DNA from 2 places in the Paenibacillus gansuensis genome. Region 2 is predicted to be linked to the other one. Evidence: predicted binding sites of a transcription regulator. Region 2 holds the regulator's gene; the other holds the start of a gene.
What was found. The regulator Rex, encoded in region 2, represses fermentation and respiration genes when NADH is low (regulators of the CRP and FNR family bind a similar motif). The targets are predictions, from matches to a motif close to TTGTGAAATATTTCACAA.
Positions count from the first base shown of each region.

Region 1: a site for Rex is predicted at 2,232-2,249, ahead of ACFSUF_RS14395 (DUF1641 domain-containing protein). Genes of this name have one in related genera too.

Region 1 covers NZ_JBHUME010000008.1:461,649-465,073, forward strand. Annotated here, with positions in the region: gene ACFSUF_RS14390 (SpoVR family protein) at 271-1,698, shown strand; gene ACFSUF_RS14395 (DUF1641 domain-containing protein) at 2,324-2,761, shown strand; gene ACFSUF_RS14400 (NAD(P)/FAD-dependent oxidoreductase) at 2,791-3,425, shown strand, end outside.
Region 2 covers NZ_JBHUME010000005.1:487,014-490,438, reverse strand. Annotated here, with positions in the region: gene ACFSUF_RS06415 (cell wall elongation regulator TseB-like domain-containing protein) at 1-263, opposite strand, end outside; gene ACFSUF_RS06410 (amidohydrolase) at 286-1,542, opposite strand; gene ACFSUF_RS06405 (redox-sensing transcriptional repressor Rex) at 1,762-2,400, opposite strand; gene dinG (ATP-dependent DNA helicase DinG) at 2,467-3,425, opposite strand, start outside.

The DNA of each region.
Region 1 (3,425 bases), on a different contig from region 2:
TTGACGTATGATAATGGTTCTGTTTCCTAATTGTAAGCGATTACTTTTGTTGCCACTATCTGACGAAACAACGATTAATGATACATTTCAATCTAAAATAAAGAAACGCCAAACGGCGTCCTTGAAAACTGCTTTGGAGTACATTGTCTACTCAAGTACGGGGAAAAACATCTTGAAGTTCTAAGCTTCCGCATCATCTCTCCTCATATCCCCCGCCCTCCTCTAATATACATAGATACAGACCCTTTAGAAGAAGATGGAGGTTACGGCATGCAGGAGAGCGAGTTTAAAGACCTGGAGTACGCCATCGCGGAAATTACGGAGATTGCGGAGGGCTTCGGCCTGGATTTTTATCCGATGCGTTACGAAATTTGTCCTGCGGATATCATTTACACATTTGGCGCTTACGGCATGCCGACGCGGTTCAGCCACTGGTCGTTCGGCAAAACGTTCCATAAAATGAAAACCCAATACGACCTCGGCTTAAGCAAAATCTACGAGCTGGTCATCAACTCCAACCCATGCTATGCCTTTTTGCTCGACGGAAACTCCCTCATCCAAAACAAGCTCATCGTAGCCCATGTCCTGGCACACTGCGACTTTTTCAAGAACAACGCCCGCTTCTCCAAAACGAACCGCAACATGGTGGAGAGCATGTCCGCTACCGCCGAGCGTGTGCGCGAGTATGAGATGCTGTACGGTTCCGAGGCGGTGGAAGAATTTATCGATGCGGTGCTGTCCATCCAGGAGCATGTGGATCCGACCATCGTGAAGCCCTATCATATGGAAAAAGAACGCTACGTTGACCTGATGAACCGCAAAGATAAGCCTTCCCCGAAAGCATCGACGCCTTACGACGACATTTGGGGACTGGATACTTCAGGGGAAGATGAAGAGCGCCCGCAGGATCAAAAGCGCTTTCCGCCCCATCCCGAAAAAGATATCCTATGGTTCATTGAGGAGTACTCTACGGTTTTGGAGCCTTGGCAGCGTGATATTTTGACTATGCTCCGGGACGAGATGCTTTATTTCTGGCCGCAGCTCGAGACCAAGATTATGAACGAAGGCTGGGCTTCCTACTGGCATCAGCGGATTTTGCGCGAGCTGGACCTGACTACGGAAGAAACGATAGAATACGCCAAGCTCAACTCCTCTGTCGTGCAGCCGTCCCGGCATACGCTGAACCCTTATTATCTGGGCCTGAAAATATTCGAGGATATCGAACGCCGCTGGGATTCCCCTACCGAGGAGGAACGGGAGCGCTTCAAGCGTCAGCCCGGCAGAGGCCGCGAGAAAATATTTGAGGTCCGCGAGAACGATTCGGACTTGTCCTTCATCCGTAATTACATGACGAAGGATCTGGTGAAAGACCTGGATTTGTACATTTTCGAGAAAAAAGGCCCCGAGTGGAAAATCACCGACAAAACATGGGAGAACATCCGCGATCAGCTCGTCTACTCCCGCGTCAACGGCGGTTTCCCTTACCTCGTCGTGCAGGATGGAGACTTCCTGCGTAACGGCGAGCTGTACATGTACCACCAGTATGAAGGCGTGGAGCTGGACCTCAAGTACATGGAGCGCACCCTTCCGCACGTGTACCAGATCTGGGGCAAATCCGTCCACTTGGAAACAGTGGTAGAAGACAAACGCGCTGTGTTCACCTATGACGGGAAAAAGCTGCACCGCAAGTTTCTGTAACTAACATCGGCACGATAATGTTACACCTTCCACCCCTCACTTCCGCCAAAATGGTAACTATGTTCCTTATTCCGCTAACCAATTACCTTATTTAAGGTGTTTTTCAGCAGCCAACCATTTGAACGACACTGTTTTTCCATTTCGCGTCGTCACACGTGCGGATTAAGGAAAATTAGTGTCGTTTCTTTACGTCCTCCCCTAAATTCACCGGAAATAAGGAAATCCGGCAGCACTTTAACGAAATTCATTACCATAATAAGGGGACCTCCACTCATACCAGAGGACTACGCTTCAACTACGAGGATTCCCGTCCCGCGAACTCCCTCTCCACGTATAAATTCCCGAACTTTTGGAAAGCTATCCATAACAAACCTGATTGCTTCCGACTGATAAGAAAATTTTTTCATAGCGAAAAAATGTTTCGATGACAAGTTTTCCAATTCACATGCAAATCCGCGTGATAAGGTATACAATAAACACTATAACGAGATATGGGTTGCGGCACTTGAGCTTCGGAACTGTTCCATGCAAGTTTGTGAAACATTTCACTTTTGGTGATATACCCTGGACTCCTCTGCACGTTAACTCACTTTGTTACCACATTTATTAAGGAGGAATATCGGTTATGTCAGAAATTACTGCACAGAAAGAACTGGACGTTACTGCAGCAGCAGCCGCTTCGAAACAAGACGTGCTGGACCAGCTGCTGAAGCCGGAAGTTCAAGAATCCCTTACGGCGTTGGTGGAGCAGCTGCCTAAGCTGACCGAAATGATGACGCTGCTTACGAAAACTTACGACTTCGCTACGAAAGTGGCTAACGACCGCGTACTGATTCAAGACACTGTCGGCGGCATCATGGAAGTTGTGAAACCAATGGAGGAGAAAGTGAAACACCTTGCCTCCGCTGCGATCGAAGCAAACGACCGCGCCGAGCAAAGCGACCAGACGATCGGATTGTTCGGCATGCTGAAACTGCTTAAGGATCCTGAGCTTCAGAAGATGCTTCGTTTCAGCCAGGCCTTCCTGGATATCGTGCACGAAAGAAAACAACAACAATCATAAGGTCGAACCGACCGGAACGGAGGACGAACATGAGCAAGCATATTCTAATTCTAGGCGGCGGCTACGGCGGATTGTTGACAGCTCTTGCCGCACGCGCACATTTAACGCCAGAGGAAGCTGACATTACGGTTGTGAACCGTGTGCCTTCCCACGAAATCATTACTGAACTTCACCGTCTGGCAGCAGGCAATGTGGATGAAAAGGCGGTTGCCCTTCCGCTGAACAAACTGCTCAAAGGCAAAGACGTAAACGTAAAAGTCGGCAACGTGGAATCCATCGATGTCGAGAACAAGAAAGTCGTCGTAAGCGGCGGCACTTGGTACCAATATGACGTACTGGTTCTGGCTCTGGGCAGCGAAACGAACTACTTCGGCATTCCAGGCCTGCAGGAGAATAGCCTGACGTTGAAATCCGTTGCGGACGCTCACCGCGTTTACACTCATGTGGAAGACCGCGTAAGAGCATACAGCGTGTCCAAAGACAAAGCGGACGCTACCATCGTCATCGGCGGCGGCGGACTTACCGGCGTTGAGCTGGTTGGTGAGCTGGCTGACGAATTGCCTGGCATCTGCAAAAAGTACGGCGTAAGCTACAACGATATTTCCTTGAACCTGGTTGAAGCAGGTCCGAAAATTCTTCCTGTCTTCTCCGACGATCTGATTGC
Region 2 (3,425 bases):
CGGCTTCCGTCTTCCCGCATCCACACCAGCAGTTGTTCCCCGTCTTTGTTCTTACCTGTTACTACATAATAAGCCTCATCCCACACATAAGAATCGATGCGGTCCACTTGCGTGATTCCCGCTCCTTTCTTTGCGGCTTGAACAGCTTTCTGCTGGGCGGTCCAATGATCCAGCTGAATGTAATAGTAAAACCGGTTCAACGCCACGGCAGCCAGGATAATGCCTAATATGATGACGACAACGGCTCTTTTATTTCTGAACACTTGCTTGCCTCCTGTACTTCCGTTACTGCGTCAAACGCTCGAAACAGCGGGAGAATTCATATTTTACCTGCTCTTCATCAAGAGTCAGGCAAATTCCTTTCCTTACCAACTGCTCTCCGTCCACCCATACGTCGGTAACATCTTTAGCGGATGCGGAGTATACGATGTGAGAGATAAAATTTGATTTGGGATAAAAATGAGGCTGATCGGCATCCAAGGCAATAAAGTCCGCTTTCATACCGGCCTTGAGCATGCCTGTATCATTCAGCCAGATCGAACGCGCACCGTCCGCAGTGCCCATCCGGAGAGCCGTACCTGCCGGGACAGCGGTCGGATCGCCTGAAACGCCCTTATGAATTAAGGCGGCAAGCCTCATTTCCTCGAACATATCCAAATTGTTGTTGCTGGCAGAGCTGTCTGTTCCAAGCGATACCAGCACGCCTGCCCTAAGCAGGTCAGGAACGCGGGCAATGCCGCTCGCCAATTTCAGGTTGCTCCCCGCATTGTGGGATACGCGGACGTCATACTGCTTCAACACATCGATCTCTTCATCCGTCAAGTGCACGGCATGGGCAACCAATGTCGGCCGCCCGAAAACACCGAGTTTGCGAAGATGCTCTACTGGACGTTCCCCGTACTGCTTCACATTCTGCTCCACCTCGCCCGGCGATTCGGACATATGCGTATGGATTGGCAAATCCAAATCATGTGCAGCCTGCACGATCTTCTCGATGTAATCAGGCGGGCAGGTATACGGAGCATGAGGCGACATCATCGTTGTAATTCTCCCGCCCGCTTGGCCATGCCACTCTTTGGCAAAGGACACAGCGTCCTCCAGCTTCGCTTGCTGCACCTCTGGCGGTACAAGTCCGATCACGCCGCGGGTAAGGCATCCGCGCATACCGGACATCTCGACCACCTTGGCGACTTCCCCCATATGGTCGTACATATCCACAAAAGTGGTCGTGCCGCCTTTGAGCATCTCAAGCACCGACAGAGCTGTTCCCCATTTTACATCAAGAGCTGTGAACTTTCCTTCGATCGGCCACATTTTCTCCTGCAGCCATACCTGGAGGTTCAAGTCGTCGGCATAACCGCGCAGGAAAGACATGGCCGCATGATTATGCGTATTTACAAGGCCGGGCATAATCACTTTGTGTGTTCCGTCCACAATCTCTGTAAATTGCCCTTGATCTTCCGGCGCTTCTGTCCCTATGTAGGTAATTCTGTCATTTTCAGTAATCAAATGCCCCTGGATAAAAGGCATTTCTTCATCCATAGTAATGATGGCCGCATTGCGGATCCATAATCGCTTCGTCAATCGATCCATTCCTTTCATGGAAGCTTCCTATCCTGTTTTTAACTCTACATGGTTCACCAGCGTTTTGCAACATAACGCAAATTCATAGCAGCTTTATCCAATTTTACGGTATGACAGCCTGCAAAAGAGGGAACCCCCTGCTCAATCCGCGAGTCCAGGGGGTTTGTTATCCAAATTCTATTCGTGCTCCTCTTCTTCTTCAATGTAATATGCCAGGCTCAGCAAATCCGTGGTGAAATCCGCGTGATGAATCCTGATATGGGAAGGAACCTTCAATATGACAGGTGCAAAATTCAGGATGGCCTCGATTCCCGCAGCCGCGAAACTATCTGCTACATTCTGAGCTTCCGCAGCGGGAACAGTAATAATCCCGATTCTGATTTCCCTGTTCTTAACCGTGGACGCCAATTCGCTCATTGGCTGTACTTGAAGGTTGTTAACCGTTTCTCCCACTTTGGAAGGCACATTATCGAATATGGCTACGATTTTCATATTGTCTTTCAAATAGGCATTATAATTGCTTAAAGCACGGCCCAAGTTTCCGGCCCCCACCAACGCAACGTTCATCACCCGGTCGAGCTTGAGGATAGCCCTTATTTTCTCAATCAGGTAAGACACATCATACCCGATTCCCTTTCGGCCGAATTCACCGAAATGGGCTAAATCCTTACGGATCTGTGCCGGGTTCAAATCCAGCTTCTGGCCGAGATCCTGAGAAGAAACGGTCAACACTTCATTCGCTTTCAGTTCGTTCAGGAACCTCAGGTAGACCGGCAGCCTTCGCACTACCGCTTCTGAAATTTTCGGTGTTTTCAACTTAGTTTCCCCCCTGCATAGTACTGCAACTTCCCATGGTTCTCACTCGTCCCATTACCGTTTCGGTTACTCCCCGGTTTCCTGCCAAGTACGTATTCTTGGCACCAATTGTTTTAAACTCATATGTTCAATTTTGGGACCGGGCAGGGAATACAAAAAATGTTTCCCGTAGTAGGTATCAAGTACTCTTGTATCATATATGATCACAATCCCTTTATCCGATGCCGTGCGCACAAGACGTCCGAATCCTTGCTTGAACCGGATAACCGCTTGCGGTACCGAAAGCTTCATGAACGGGTTCTTGTTTTGCTTCTGCAAAATTTCCGACTTGGCTTCAACAAGCGGGTGGTTCGGCGGCTGAAACGGAAGACGGACGATGACCAGACAGCTTAATGCTTGACCTGGAATATCCACACCTTCCCAGAACGAGCTGGTTCCCAGAAGGATTGCCGCAGGACTATCCTGGAACATGCGGGTCAGTTTCGAACGGTTGCCGCTGTCAATTCCCTGCCCCAGCACTTGGATGCCGTGACCGGCCAATTCGTCTTTCAGCGCTTGATGAACCTGTTTGAGCATCCTGTAGGACGTAAAGAGTACCAGCATCCTGCCTTTCGTCTCTAGAGCAACTTCCTTCAAAGAGCCTCCAAGAGTTTCAATGAATTTAGCCTCACCGCCAGGACCCCGAACACCAGGGAAATCACGCGGGATACAGACCAGCGCCTGTTTGCGGTAATTAAACGGCGACGCCAGCAGCTTCGTCCTCACTTTATCGGTAGCGGCCATCGCATCCAGACCTAGCTGCTCCGAGGCATACTGGAAGGATTTATCCACCGAGAGGGTAGCCGAAGTCATAATGACACTGTGTTTCGGTTCAAAGAACCTTTCTCTAAGCTGCGAGCTCACATCAGCCGGCACAGCCATCAACTGCAAGGATTTGCTCTTGTAGTACGAGTTCGCTTCCAGCCAATACACATGATCCGGCTCGCTGAGCTTCATAAAAGAGCGTATATTATCTTTAGCAGCAG